Regions from separate parts of the Pseudoalteromonas rhizosphaerae genome, predicted to be linked through region 2. Evidence: riboswitches for the same ligand, from Rfam matches in the RefSeq annotation. Region 2 holds a riboswitch; the other holds the start of a gene.
The links. A riboswitch is a leader RNA that binds a small molecule or an ion and turns the genes downstream of it on or off. The one in region 2 is predicted to bind cobalamin.

Region 1: linked by a shared signal. The riboswitch ahead of PVK79_RS04930 (ABC transporter ATP-binding protein) and the one ahead of PVK79_RS03880 (TonB-dependent receptor domain-containing protein) in region 2 are both predicted to bind cobalamin.

Annotation. Positions count from the first base shown of each region.
Region 1 covers NZ_CP118496.1:1,129,247-1,137,251, reverse strand. The annotation lists gene PVK79_RS04965 (cobalamin-binding protein) at 1-511, opposite strand, end outside; gene cobO (cob(I)yrinic acid a,c-diamide adenosyltransferase) at 511-1,110, opposite strand; gene PVK79_RS04955 (cobyric acid synthase) at 1,094-2,596, opposite strand; gene cobU (bifunctional adenosylcobinamide kinase/adenosylcobinamide-phosphate guanylyltransferase) at 2,596-3,123, opposite strand; gene PVK79_RS04945 (adenosylcobinamide-GDP ribazoletransferase) at 3,120-3,917, opposite strand; gene cobT (nicotinate-nucleotide--dimethylbenzimidazole phosphoribosyltransferase) at 3,917-4,981, opposite strand; gene PVK79_RS04935 (FecCD family ABC transporter permease) at 4,986-5,981, opposite strand; gene PVK79_RS04930 (ABC transporter ATP-binding protein) at 5,968-6,804, opposite strand; cobalamin riboswitch at 6,891-7,033, opposite strand; gene PVK79_RS04925 (histidine phosphatase family protein) at 7,056-7,304, opposite strand; gene PVK79_RS04920 (hypothetical protein) at 7,939-8,005, shown strand, end outside.
Region 2 covers NZ_CP118496.1:872,066-880,070, forward strand. The annotation lists gene PVK79_RS03870 (VanZ family protein) at 1-325, opposite strand, end outside; gene PVK79_RS03875 (YajQ family cyclic di-GMP-binding protein) at 487-969, shown strand; cobalamin riboswitch at 1,143-1,320, shown strand; gene PVK79_RS03880 (TonB-dependent receptor domain-containing protein) at 1,355-3,199, shown strand; gene msrA (peptide-methionine (S)-S-oxide reductase MsrA) at 3,288-3,824, opposite strand; gene PVK79_RS03890 (efflux RND transporter permease subunit) at 3,975-7,073, opposite strand; gene PVK79_RS03895 (efflux RND transporter periplasmic adaptor subunit) at 7,077-8,005, opposite strand, start outside.

The sequences.
Region 1 (8,005 bases), 260 kb from region 2:
CTGCCCATAGCTGGTAAAATACCGCGACCTTACTTTTACCTTGCTGCTTGGCTTTGATTACAGCAATTTTTTGCTCAAATTCAAGTGCGGCTTGCTCGGCTGATTGCTCACGTCCAGTAAGCTCACCTAAACGGCGCAGTTCATTGGGTACTTTATCTACTTCACTGGCGTCACTGTAAATTATATCAATACCAAAACTTTTAATACGTGCTAAATCCTCAGCTTTGCTACCCGTTTTCCATGCTAAAACTAAATCAGGTTTGAGGGCCAGTAGCTTTTCTATTTGAATACCTTGGTGACCACCGATACGTGGGATATCATTGGCCGCAGCAGGGAAATCAGCATATTCCACGGTTCCCACGATTTGCTCACCAGCGCCGATGGTATACAGGTTTTCAACAATATGCGGGGCCAAGGCGATAATTCTTAATTGCTGCTTGTTAGGATCAGCCACGAGCTTAAAGCAGCACAGAGCCAGCGATAAAACGAGTACAAGCCTAAGCGTAGCCATTAATAATCAAATCCTATTTGCGCTTTAACACCAGCATCAAATGCATGCTTAACATTGCGCACTTCACTAACAGTATCAGCTAAGTCAGTTAACTTGCGGTGCGCACCACGGCCAGTAATAATTAAAGATTGCATTGGCGGACGATTAGCGATCACTTCGAGTGCTTCGTCTAAATCAATGTAGCCGTAGGTGATCATATAAGTAATTTCATCAAGTAATACTAAATTAATTGATTCGTCAGCCAACATACGTTTTGCTTCTTGCCAAGTCGCTTGCGCCGCTGCGGTATCTGATTCTTTATTTTGCGTCTCCCAGGTAAAACCTGTGTTCATAATGGCAAATTCAACCCCTGCGCCTTGCAATACATTACGCTCACCACACGGCCAAGTACCTTTAATAAACTGGCACACAGCAGCTTTCATGCCATGGCCTACACAACGTGTTACCGTGCCAAACCCTGAGGTTGATTTACCTTTACCGTTACCGGTGATCACCTGAAAAACACCTTTCTCAGTTTGTGCTGCGGCTATACGCTCATCAACTTTATCTTTTACTTTTTGTTGGCGTTGTTGGTGCTTGTCGTTATGTGTGTCGCTCATGATTAACTCCTTCCCAGTTTTGGTAAATTTGCGTTATTTTGTCTAAATCTAAATGTTCTTTACACATCGTGGCTAAGCGCGTTAATTGCTGCTCGCGATGTGTGTCTATATCTATTAATTGGGTAATACCACTATTTGGCAATACCCAATCCAGTATTAGTTGCGTAGCTGCACTGCTATCAAATAAGCCATGTAAGTAAGTACCTGCTATACAATCATCATCTGATATAAAGCCATCTTGCCTAACATGCTGTGGATGCTGAGTAAATTGTAAAAAAGGCTTTTTAAATGCTGGGCCAGCGCTGCAACCAGCGTGTATTTCATAGCCTGCGACTTTTGCTTGTTGACCGCCAAGATGGATCACACCAGCAGCTTGAGTTAGTACTTTATGCTGCCCTAAGTGAGTGGCAAAATCAGCAAGCCCTAAAGCTTTACAGTGTGTTTTACTTGATTCCACACCCTCAGGGTCATAAATATCTGTGCCGAGCATTTGCAAACCTCCGCAAATACCTAATAACTTACCGCCATAACGCAAGTGACGCTGAATCTGCTCGCCCCAGCCTTCATTGTTTAAAAAGGCTAAATCATTAATAACATTTTTACTGCCAGGAATGATGATCAGATCAACGTGTGGAATTGCTTGAGTATGGCGAATGTAATTAATGTCAATTTGCGGGTTTAAACGCAGCGCATCAAAATCAGTGTGGTTACTAATATGAGGAAGTAGCAATACTGCGATTTTTATTTTTGCTTGGCTTACTTGATTATCTATCGCTACCGCGTCTTCAGCATCGAGGGCGAGATCATGTAAATACGGCAACACCCCTAACACTGGTTTACCTGTGTACTCTTCAAGCCAATCAAGGCCACCTTGCAATAAGCCTATATCGCCACGAAAACGGTTGATCACAAAGCCTTTTACTCGTGCTTGTTCTGACTCGCTTAATAGCGCAAGAGTACCGACCAAATGCGCAAACACACCGCCTTTATCTATATCTGCAATAATGATCACGGGGCAATCAACCGCTTCGGCGTAACCCATATTAGCAATATCACCCGCACGTAGATTAATTTCAGCCGGGCTGCCCGCCCCTTCAACTACCAGTAGCTCAAACTCTTCGCTTAAACGCTGTTGCGAAGCCAGTACCGCATCCATCGCGACTTTTTTATAATCATGATAAGCACCTGCTTCCATATTACTAATGGCTTTACCGTGAATTATCACTTGAGCGCCAGTATCACTATTGGGCTTGAGTAAAATGGGGTTAAAATCAACCCGTGGCGCCACTTTAGCTGCAATCGCCTGTAGTGCTTGCGCACGACCTATTTCGCCGCCATCTTCTGTTACAGCGCTGTTTAAGGCCATATTTTGTGGTTTGAATGGAGCAACTTTGATCCCGCGTTCAACAAATACCCGGCACAATGCTGCAACTAAAGTACTTTTCCCTGCATCAGAAGTCGTACCTTGTACCATTAATGTTTTCATCATGACTGCCCTTTCAGTGTTAAGGCAAGACCTGCCATTATAAATTCAACTCGCGCAGCTTTTGCGGCAATGGCTTGATGTAACCAGCCTGATTCATCTACAAACCGGCGGCTTAGCTCGCCCAGAGGCACAATACCGTGGCCAACTTCGTTACTGACAAAAATCACTTGCCCCGGTAAATTTTCAAGGGTATTTAGTAGTGCTGATTTCTGTTCATCCCAACAATCACTTGTGGCGTGACATAAACAGTTACTTAACCATAAGGTTAAGCAATCAACTAAAATACAGTTATCTTTGCTGCTGTGTGTTTGTAACGCTTCAGCCAATGCAATTGGCTCCTCAACTAACGGCCAATCGACAGGGCGCTGTTTTTGATGATGGACTATACGATCTTGCATTTCAGTATCGTGGGCTTGCGCCGTTGCGAGGTAAATAACGCTTTTATTGCTTTGCTGTGCAAGCTGTTCAGCAAAGCGGCTTTTTCCACTGCGTGCGCCGCCTAAAATAAATGTGTGGTTAGCGTTCATAATATACTCACGAAAGTTAAGTAAATGGCAATTTCACTTAGCTGCTGCGCCGCACCTAAACAATCGCCAGTGTAACCACCTAACTGCTGTTTAAACCAGCGGATCAAAATGACTCTTAGGATCAGTAATACTGCTACAAGAATGAATACGGTTTGCCATAACAATACACCAACAGCAATCAAGCTAACCAGTAAAGTAGCGGCGGTTACAAGTAACGTAACTAAACTAGTGACCGATAGGTGCATAGCAAGCGGCTTTACTTTTGAAGTCGCATCTTCACTTACATACTCCATCCCCATAATTAAACTGGTTGCCACTACTCGGCTTACACATTGCCCGATAACAATTGCACTCAATACAGTAATCAATGACTCACTAAGAAAGAGTAGGCTTTGAAATTTAACCAGCAGCATAATAAATAATGCCGCTGCACCATAAGTACCAAGACGACTATCTTTCATAATGGCAAGCTTTTGCGACACCTGCCAACCACCGCCAAAACCATCCCATACATCGGCCCAGCCATCTTCATGAAATGCGCCTGTTAATAACAACCCGACCGCCATCATTAGTAATACACTTATTGATGCTGGTAACAGTAATTGAAAAACGCCGTAGCTGAGTGCTAATAATCCACCAAGCAGTAAACCCACTAAAGCAAAATAGCGACTTGCTTGATTTAAATGAGCACCGGTTACATTAAAGCGCAACTGCACCGGTAGCCGGGTTAAAAAGCTAATTGCTAATAACAGTAACTGCCATTGCGTTACTTTATTTGCCTCTGGGTTAGGCATTAACTGACAACCTGCTTAACACCAGCATCAGCAAAACTAGCCATCTGATTATAAAAACCAAGTGCGGCTTGCAATAATGGTAAACTTAACGCAGCGCCAGTGCCTTCACCCAAGCGTAAATCAAGTTGCAGCAGTGGCTTAACATCGAGTGCGTTTAACATCAGTCGATGGCCTTGCTCATTTGAGCAATGTGCAAAAATTAAATAATCTTTCACTGCTGGGTTAATATTAATTGCGGCCATTGCCGCAGCACTACAAATAAAGCCATCAACTACTACAGCCATGCCTTGCTCAGCCGCAGCCAACATAGCTCCCGTAATATGCACAATTTCAAAGCCACCTAACGCTGCAAGTAGTGAAATAGGATCTGCTAAATGTAACTGATGCAATACCAGCGCTTGCTCTACAACTGTTATTTTACGCGTAACAATATCATCACTAACACCCGTGCCTTTGCCAACACACTGCTGTGCAGGTAAATTCAGCATAGCTGCCATAATCGCTGCTGCACTGGTGGTATTACCTATGCCCATTTCGCCAAAGGCAATTGTATTACAACCACTATGACTGAGCTGCTGCACCAGCTGTTTAGCATTATTAAAGCCTTGCTGTACCTGCGCGGTATTCATTGCCATGTCTGTATTAAATGGCTTTGTTATACTTCCTAGACGGCAATTATGGACACTTGGCGCTGTGACTGGATGCAAAATACCACAATCAATCACTTCTAATTGCCAACCTAACTGTTGGCAAAAGACATTAATAGCGGCACCACCGCTGACAAAATTAGCTACCATTTGTGAGGTGACATCACTGGGCGCTATCGATACCCCTTGTGCAGCAACACCATGATCTCCTGCAAATACCAGCAAAGTAGGCTTATTGATTGCAGGTGCAAAGGTTTTAAAAGCATCTTCGCTTGCCACTTTTTGGCTAAACAAAGTAACCAGTTGTATTGCACATTGTTCTAACTGTCCAAGTGCACCAAGCGGTTTAGTTTTTTGGTTAATCTTATCAATGATGAGGTGACCAAATTGATTAGTTACTGTGGGTATATTAAACATCTGACTAACTCTCTCGCTTGCGAAAATAAAGTAACGATAAAAAGAAAATACTGCCTATTGCAGAAGTAATAACACCGATTGGCAATTCTTGATTTGCAAGTAAAACACGCGATAGCACATCAACCCACACCATAAATATACCGCCAACTAAAGCCGTCATGATCAAACCAGTAATAGTGCCTTGCGACACAAAAAACCGTACTATATGCGGGATCATCAAACCAACAAAACCAATACCACCACACATCGCCACTAACACTGCAGTGATCAATGAGCTCAATACCAACATTAATAACCGAAACCGCTGTACCGGTATTCCTAAAGTTGCAGCACTTTCATCACCTAGTAACATTGCATTTAGTTGCCGACGAAAACCCATCATCAGCACTGTGCAACTAATAATAACTAAAGCGGGTAACCATAACGTTGACCATTGTGCGCGAGCAAAGCTGCCTAGCGTCCAAAATAAAATAGCCGTGATCGCCTGTGGATCACTAAAATACAAAAGTAAGCTGGTAAAGGCACTGAATAAAAAGGATAAAGCGACCCCAGCCAAGAGCATGCTTTCAACTTGTCCGCGACCTGCTCGTCCGGCAATAAAAACCAGTAATAACATAGTCAATAAACTACCAACAAATGCCGCGGCCGACATTGTTATTCCCGCGCTGACTCCTGTTAGTGTCATAAAACATACCACACCAAATGAGGCTCCCGATGAAATACCAAATAAGTAAGGATCGGCTAACGGGTTACGGGTTACGGTTTGTAAAATTAAACCAGCAATAGCTAGACCAGAGCCAGCTAAAAACGCCAACAATGTTCGTGGCATTCGCAGTTGCCATATGATCCGCGCTATAAAGGAGTCATCTCCCTGACCTATAATACTGTGGTATACATCAATAAATTTACTGGCCGCAGCACCAAAGCTAAGTGCTATAAAAATGCTCGACAAGGCAAAGAATAACGCCACGCTGACTGCAAAATAATTATTTTTTTGCATCAACGCCACCACCTTGATAACCGTAAAAATAGGTAATACGCGGAATGACCTTATTTAATTGTTTACTCTGTGGATGCGCCGAGACTTCGACACAGACACCAAATACTTCGCTAAGCATTTCTTCCGTGATGACGTATTCTGGGCTACCCGTTGCAACTAACTTACCTTGCTTTATCACCAGTAGTTCATCACACATACTTGCTGCAAGATTAAGATCATGGAACGACGCTAATACCGTTACATTTAGCGATTTAGTCAACTCCATTAATTGAATTTGATATTTAATATCTAAGTGGCTGGTAGGCTCGTCCATAATTAATAATTGAGGGCTTTGTACAATTGAACGTGCTATCAATGCGCGTTGCTTCTCGCCACCGGAAAGGGAATCAAACGATTGCTGTAAATGATGGCTCAAGCCAACTTGCTCAATCGCCTGAAAAATAATTTGTTGATCATTTTTAGTTGTCGAACTAAATAAGCTTTTATGCGGCGTAAGGCCAAGACTCACTACATCATAAAGCGATAGATTAAATTGCGAAGGTGTTTCTTGCAGCACCACAGCAACCTGCTTGGCATATTCATCCGCACTTAGCTGCCAAATATTTTTCCCTGCAAATATAACCTCACCGCACACTGGTTTAGTGTAACGGTATAAACAACGCAATAAACTTGATTTACCTGCGCCATTAGGCCCTAACAAACCGATAAACTGGCCTGGTTTTATTGCAAAATTAATATCGTGCAAAATAGCGGTATTTGCCACCGACCACGATAAATTAGTTACTTCAAGTAAAGGGGGATCAATTACTGCTGGTATTTGCAATGTGTTATCTCTCTAGCAATAGCTAAACCCAATACACTACAAACCATTATGATCATGGTGATAATAGAAGAGTTAGCCCGCTCAATAGGTAATAAATTAACGTATTTTGTATCTGACTTATCGCGCTTGCGACTTACAGTTGCGGGAACAGTTGAGGAGTTACACCCCATTCCAAAATACATAAGGCTCTATTATGGGCGGGTGAGTAAATATTTCAATTAATATCTTTCTAGACGGCTAAAAATAGTCTTTTAAAACACAATTCTTGGCCATGCTTTATCGCTATCATCTATGTAAATATCAATACAAATGAGCTTCCCATAACCGATTGAAAATATGTTTTGCTGATTCGACTCTTTTGGTAACCGACAAATAATACCTAATAGTTGCTTGATCACTCCGGCATGCGTTAAAACTAATTGTGCTTGAGTACGATTACTTGCAATATCAATTAGTAACGTTTGCCACCACGTTGCTATTCGCTGATAAAAATCCCTCATACTTTCGCCATGAGGGGGAGTTACTTGCCAAGGGCTTTGCCAAAAATCGCCAAGACTAGTACCCGTTCACATAAGTTCTGATTAGTTCCCTTACTTAAATTCGGGCAACTGATTTATTCCAATTAATAATTTTATAGTTTGGCTTTTTCCTGCAGTTGAAGTGATGAGTATTTTCTTTTTAAGCGTTAAAATCATTGCATGAACACTCAATGATGCAGTCCCAAAACCACTTGTAGCAGGTGCAATACTATTCACTTTTGTGTAGTAATAAATGCCAAATACAGCCTTTTTTCACAGTAAACGACAGCAACTCTTCTTTATTGATAATGAAAATTTTATCCTAATTGACGATCCTTTAACTCATATTTACTCATTTAATATTGTTATGAACTGAAAGTATGCTATTGAATTATAATAAAAATTAGATCTAGTAACCTACTGCAAAAAAGGCATGGTTAATGTTCGAAAGTACAAACGAGCCGCTATTTAATTAAAAGCTGACCGTTGTCGATATACAACAGAGCAAATATGTTAGGCGATTCAAGTTAGTTCTTCAACTGCATTTCGGGTCAAACGTCAGTGTGTCGAAGAGAGTTTAGACGCTGTTTTAAATGAAGATGCACGAAATTGTGCTATGAGAAAAATATCTGCGAAGGAGGAAGCAACTTTAATAGCCACAGCCTGTACTGAGCAGCCAACGG
Region 2 (8,005 bases):
AATAAATACCGAACAACAAAAAGAAACTAGCAGCCCCAGAAAAGTCAGCAACAACATCAGCAACAGATGCGCTACGATAAGGGATTGTGCTTTGCATTAGCTCAATAGCGATGCCATAAAATGCTAATAACACGAGGTGAACGAATACAGGTAGCTTGAACGCTCTGACCATGACGGCTGCCAGAACAAAGAAAATAATAAAATGCACTAACTTATCTAGATGAGGCAGTGACGATACCCCAACGCCCCTAAAATCGCGGGCAAACAAAAAGGTAAATACCAGAATACTGATTAAAAATAGAGTTTGATAAACACGCCGAGTCACGAAAAATCCTAAATCGTTTAAAAATAGAACCGCAGTATATCAAACAAATTTCGTATCGCACCTGAACAAAGCATAGAAAAGTGTAAAGATTTATAAAATTTATATAGTATAATTATCGACAATATAAATTTGAATTAAAAATATCTTGTTAGGAGAGACTTATGCCTTCATTTGACATTGTTTCGGAAGTCGAAATGAACGAAGCAAAAAATGCTGTTGATAACGCTAACCGTGAACTTGAAACTCGCTTTGACTTTAGAGGCGTTGATGCGTCAATAGAGCTTAATGATAAAACCATTAAACTAAAAGCAGAAGCTGATTCACAGGTTATGCAGTTGTTTGATATTTTAGCGAGCAAAATATCAAAACGCGGTATGGACGTATCAAGTTTAGAGCTGCAAGATATTTCACGTGCGGGAAAAAATGTTTACCGTAATGTTGCGCTAAAGCAAGGTATCGAAAAAGATATGGCTAAAAAAGTCGTTAAAGCCATTAAAGACTCTAAAGTAAAAGTACAAGCCGCGATCCAAGGCGAAGAAGTACGTGTAACGGGTAAAAAGCGTGATGACCTACAAGAAGCCATGCAAGTAGTGCGCAGTGCCGATTTAGGGCAGCCATTTCAATTTAAAAACTTTAGAGATTAGAAAGCTAGGAGCTAGGTTTCTAGGTGCTAGAAAAAGCCAAATTGCAGCAATGTAGTTTGGCTTTTTTAGTTTAGAACTTATGATTATTCCTAGAACCTAGAGTGTTTAGATGTATAGCCGTCCATTGACTTTTGTGCTTAAAATAATCACAATAGCGACCTATTTTCAAGGTGCTTGTGGTTACTTTTCAAGGTTGTTGATTAAGTAAAGCAAGATAATCGGGAAGTTGGTGGCGTTTATAGGATATAAACGAAGTCCAACACTGCCCCCGCAACGGTGATACATACTTTTAGCTAAATTTATTAGCAAGTTATGTTAAGTCCGGAGACCGGCCTTGAAGTCAATTTACTATCACTTGTGCGGTGGGCGCGGGTCAGGGGATATCATGTTAAACAAATCTACTCTATGCGTAGCAATTGCCGCTGCGTTGTCTTTTTCTGTGTCTGCAGAGCAATCAATAGAACGCCTGACGGTAACCGCTAATAAATTTGAACAATCAATTACTGATGTACTTGCCAGTGTAACTGTTATTGAGCGCAGTGATATTGAAACAAGTAATGTCCGTGATTTACCGAGTTTACTAGCAACCCAAGTTGGTTTTCAAATAAATTCCAATGGTGGCTTTGGGCAAAGTTCTGGCGTGTCACTTCGCGGTTCAAGCTCGCGACATACACTTATTTTGATTGATGGCGTACGTACGGGCTCTGCAACCCTTGGTTATAAATCAATTAGTAATATTCCTCTTAATTCAATAGAGCGCATTGAAATTGTTAAAGGCTCTCGTGCTGCAGTTTATGGGTCTGACGCGCTCGCTGGTGTGATCAATATTATTACTCGTACAAAGGAATCCGTCAGCCTAGATGCAACATTTGGTACTGATGCTTATCAAAATTATCAAGTTGCAGGTACAACGGTAGTTGATGCTGTTAAAGCGTCGTTTAATGCTGGGTTTGAAAAAACGGATGGCTTTGACGTATTGCAAGGCGTAGCATCGGATGAAGATGGTTATGAGAACAAAAATTTAGGATTTAATATTCGCTATGCAGATGAGCTGTTAGGTGAGCTTAAAGCGCTGGGTCAATACAGTGAAGGTAATGCACAATACGACAATGCTTTCTCGCCTATTGATAGTATCGTAGAAAATAATGAATTTGAAAATTATCAGCTAGGGCTGGATTGGGATAAATCCTTTACCGATCATAAGCACTCAATTAATGTTGCTATTGCAACCGACGATTCTGACAACAAAGGCTATGATTACACTGGTGCGATTATTACTAATAGTTATAAAACAAAACGTAAACAATTTGATTACCACGGCAGTTATAATGCAAGCCAAGTTTTAACCGTTAATGGCGGGCTTAATTGGTATAAAGATGAAATATTTACTAATGGTAAGGCTTATCTAGCGGATAGCAAAGTAGCTAAAGCTGCATTTCTTGGGGGCTATTTTGATGATAATAAATTCATTGCAAATTTAGCATTGCGTTTAGATGATGATGAGCAGTTTGGTAATGAAACAACTTACGCCGCAGCTGTTGGTTATCACTTAAATAAGCGTGCAACACTTAGATTGAGCCAAAGCACGGGCTTTAAAGCGCCAACATTTAATGATCTTTATTTTCCTGACCCTTTATCTCCAGGTAATCCAAATTTAGCACCAGAGACATCAACTAACCAAGAGTTAGGTTTGAGTTTAGACTTTTCTCAGGCAAAGCTTGATATATCAATATTCAGAAATAATATTGAAAACCTAATTGCATGGGCACCTAATGCAGCTGGTAAATGGCAGCCAGAAAATATAAATGAAGCACGCCATGAGGGTGTTGAGTTTAGCTTTGCCAATACAGTACTTGGTTTTGATAATCAGTTTAATTTTACTTATTTAAATGCTGAAAATACCGAAACGGGTGTAGCACAAACTTATGTTTCACCACGTACTGTGAACTGGTCTGTTGCGAAGCAGTGGGGCGATTTTGATGCCGGTTTTGATATGCAGTACCGTAGTGATCGAAAAGGTAAAGTAACAGAGCTTAGTTCTTATACGTTATGGAACTTAACTGCAAATTATCAATTTAACAGTGCGCTTTCATTTTCTGCTCGTGTTGAAAACTTATTTGATAAGCAATACAACGCGGTTGACTCAAGTATGGATTATGCAACTGGCGAAGTGTTTTACTACAATACAGTTGACCGTCGCTTCTTTGTTGGCGCAAGTTACCAGCTCTGATCTCGTTCTAGCTTAAATAAAAAAGCCCGACACTTTTGTTTGTCGGGCTTTTTTATATTCAGATGAAAATGCTTATTTAGCACTTTGCTTAGTTTACTAAAAACTGTTTATAGTCTTTCTCAAACTTTTTCAGCTTAGGTGCTATCAATAAACTGCAATAGCGTTGCTCAGGGTTTTCGTTGTAGTAGTCTTGGTGATACTGCTCTGCTGGGTAGTAAGTGGTTGCAGGGCTAACTTCAGTGACGATATCTTCGCGTATTTGGCTTTGTAATTTTGCAATATATTGATTAGTTTGCGCTTGCTGCTCGCTATCATGATAATAAATCACACTTCGATATTGGGTGCCTATATCATTACCTTGGCGGTTTAGCTGAGTGGCATCATGCAGGGTAAAAAACATCGCCAGTAAGGTCTCATAGCTTATCTGGCTACTGTCAAACTTAATCTGTACAACCTCTGCGTGGCCGGTGATGCCAGTGCAAATTTGTTTATACGTAGGCTCAGTTGTTTCGCCGCCAGTATAGCCAGAGCTTACTTGTAAAACGCCTTTCACGCGCCTAAACGCGGCATCAATACACCAAAAGCAGCCACCACCAAATGTTGCAGTTTCATTTGTTATACTCATTTAGTTGTTCCTTAAAGCTGTTAAATTACACGGATTATCTAGCGTAACAGAAGAACGAGCAAGGAGGTTTATTATTTCATTTAATTACGGCAGGGAAGTGTGTTGAAGTGAAAAGTAGCGTTGCTATAGGTTTGCAACGCTACGATGAGATTAAAGCTCTTTTAGCGGCCTTTCAGCTTCTTGTTGGTTGAGCTTTTGTTGTAAAAACTCAGGAGACTGAGTATTGCGAGCCAGCGCATAGTACGCCGCAGGAACAACAAATAGCGTAAGTATGGTTGCGACAATAACACCAGTAAACACCACTACACCAATTACCATACGGCTCTCTGCACCAGGGCCTGAGGCTAGCACTAGTGGCACCGCACTCATTACCGTAGTCAAAGAGGTCATAATAATTGGTCGCAATCTTTGGGTTGCTGCTTGTAAAATAGCTTCACTAAACTCTACGCCTTTATCGCGCAATTGATTGGTAAATTCGACAATCAATATACCGTTCTTAGCACTAAGACCAATCAGCATTACAATGCCTATTTGGCTGTAAATGTTTATGGTTAGTCCTGCAACCCATAAACCAAACATTGCGCCCATCAAACCCAGTGGCACAGTGAGCATGATCACAAAGGGGTGCATAAAGCTTTCAAACTGAGCGGCTAAAACTAAGAAGGTAACAGTAAGCGCTAGAATGAAAACATACGTCATCGCTGAGGCACCTTCATAATATAATTGCGATTCACCTTTATAATCAATGGCGCCATCAATTTCGTTTTCTTCCATTGCCACTTTATTTAAAAAGTTAAGCGCTTCTTCAAGGGTATAACCATCGGCGAGGTTAGCGCTCAAAGTAATAGCACGCATTCGGTTGTAACGATTTAGCCTTGATGCAGTGGCTTCTTCTTTTAAGCTAATTAAGCTATCTAGAGGAACCAGTTCATCACTGCGTGATTTTAAGTAAATATTTGATATATCGGTAGGATCAGCAAAATCAGCTTTAGTGCCTTTTAAGATCACATCGTACTCTTCACCACGGTCAATAAAGGTGGTAACACGGCGTTGGCCTAACATGGTTTCAAGGGTGCGGCCAACATCCGAAACTGAAATCCCTAAATCCGCCGCTTTGTTTTTATCGATACTGATCAAAAACTGCGGGAAGGTTTCTTTGTAGTCATGGTCAATACGCACCAGTCCTGGGTTTTTCTCTGCACGTTCAATGATCCGGTCTCGCCAATCAGCTAATTGTGCATAATCATTACCTTGCAGGACAAACTCAATGGGCCGTGATGAGCCACCGCCACCAATACCACGGCGCATAATAGCAAACGCGCGCACATCGGTGACTTCAGTCATTTTTGCACTGATCTCATCCATTACTTCCCAAGTTGAACGTTTACGTTCATCCCAGTCTGCCATACCAACAATTGCCACACCACCGCTGCCACCCCAGCCAGGAACGCGTACCAGCACTCGACTTAGTTCGCCCGCTTCGGAATAAGGCATTAAACGTTCTTCAATTTTTGCCATGTTGGCGGCGTTATTTTCATAACTTGCCCCTTCAGGGCCACTCATCATGATAAAGAAAGTACCACGGTCTTCTTTTGGCGTAAGTTCTGAAGGAATTTGTTGGAACAGTAAATAACTAACAAAACCAGCCAGCAGTAGGGTGATTGTTAAACCACCTGAACGCGTCATATTTGAGCGTAAAGAGTTTTTATAACTTTGCTCAATCTTACTAAAGATACGGTCCATCCATTGGCTGAATTTACTCTCTTTTGAGGATGGTTTAAGTACTAATGAACACAACGCTGGCGAGAGTGTTAATGCGGTAATGCTTGAGAAGAATACCGCGGCGCTGACGGCCATCGCAAACTCGGTAAATAATGCGCCGATACGGCCATCCATAAATACCAAGGGGACAAACACCGAGATCAGAACTAAGGTGGTGGCAATAATTGCAAAGCCAACCTCACGGGCGCCACGATAAGCGGCTAGTAGGGCAGGTTCGCCCAGTTCGATACGCCGGTGAATGTTTTCTAGCATTACAATCGCGTCATCAACAACCAAGCCAATTGCTAGCACCAGCGCCAGTAGTGTCAATAAGTTAATTGAGTAACCCATCGCCAATAAGAACATAAAGCTACCGACCAGCGCAACTGGGACTGTTACCGCTGGGATCAAGGTGGCGCGAATGTTCCCTAAAAATAAGAAGATAATTAATACCACCAAGGCCATAGAAATAGCCAAGGTTCTGTAAACCTCGTTAATTGATTCTTTAATGAATATTGACGAGTCGTAGCTGTCTTGAATAGTTGTGCCTTCTGGCAGGTTGCGTTTGATTTTTTCAAGTTCAGCACGGGCATTATCAACCACGGTAAGTGTATTCGCTTTAGCTTGTTTAACAATACCAAGGCCAACCATATTGCGGCCATTACCTCGGAATAAGCTCTCATCGTCAGCGGCTTCTAATTTTACATCAGCGACTTCACCAAGACGAACTAAGTAACCATCGTCGCCACGTTTAATTACTAGGTTTTGAAAATCACGCTGCTCTTTGTAACTACGCGTTGTTCGAACTGTAAAGTCACGGTCGATAGATTCTATCTCACCTGCAGGTAGCTCAACATTTTCAGTTCGTAGGGTGTTTTCTATGTCACTACTGGTTATGCCACGAGCAGCCATTGCTTGGCGGTTGAGCCAAATTTTCATGGCATATTTACGTTCACCACCAACACGTACATTGGAAACACCATCTACCACAGCTAAACGGTCGACAATAAAGCGCTGTGCATAATCAGACAGTTGCAATGAATCCATTGTGTCGCTATTGAGTAAAAACCATGCAATAGGGCTTTCATCACTGTTAGATTTAGATACTTCTGGCGGGCGTACTTGCTCAGGTAGACTATCAAGTGCGCGCGCAACACGTTCACGGACATCGTTTGATGCGGCATCAATATCACGGCTGATATTAAACTCAATGGTAATATTTGAGCGGCCATTTCTACTTGATGAATTAATGCTTTTAATGCCTTCAATACCGGAAATACGGTTTTCCAGCACTTGGGTAATTTTTGTTTCAATGATCTCGGCTGACGCTCCCGTATATTCAGTGCTTACACTGACTATGGGTGATTCAATATCAGGATATTCGCGCAGCGGTAACATCGAAAAAGCCACTAAGCCAAAGGTTAGTAACAGTAGGTTAATTACAATTGCAAAAACGGGACGTTTGACACTGGTATCAGTAATTTTCACAGTTTACCCCTTCACAGTAACTTTGCTGCCTGAGCGAATTTTAATAATTCCTTCAGTAACAATTTGTTGCCCATTACTAATACCTTCATCAATGGCAACCCAGCCATTGTGACGACCTGCAACGTGAACCTCTACTTTAGTGGCTATTCCGTCTTCAATTTGAAAAACATAATGTTTATCTTGTTGTGGGATCACCGCTTTCTCTGGCACCATCATCGCTTGATTCGAGCTAAGTTGTAACGCGGTCTTGAGCAACATGCCAGGGCGTAATAAACCACTTTTATTCGCGAAGCTTGCTGTGACTTCAACACTGCGGGTGATTGAATCAATCCGAGCACTAACGTGCGTTACTTTACCGGTGAAGGTTTTTTCAGGGTAAGCATCATTTTGGGTCATTACTTTCATGCCAACGTTTAATTGCGCAAGGTATTTTTCTGGGACTTTAAAATCGACTTTAATAATGCTTATATCATCTAAGCTTGTAATAATTGTGCTGTTATTTACATAAGCACCTACTGAGATCTGACGCTTACCTAAAATACCTGAAAAAGGCGCGGTAATAGTCATTTCAGATAATTTTGTTTTGGCGTTTTCAAGCTGAGCTTCGGTTGCATCAACGCGAGAAAGTTGCTCTTCGAGTAATGACTTTGCAGTTGCTTGTGAGCGAGAAAGCTCTGTTAAGCGTTCAAGTTGACGTTTTTCTTCGCGTAAGTTGATTGCCAGCTCTTTAACAGTGAGCTCTTCTTGCTGCGATTGCAATTGTACGAGCTTTTGACCTTTACTGACTAAATCACCGTCTTTGAAATAAATGTCAGTTACGTAATCATTTTGTGCGCTTTGTATATAAATTGCTTGATTAGCGCGGGCACTGCCGATAGCCTCAATGAGGACAGCATTTTCTTCACTTGCAACAGTGTGAGCGGTTACTTGCG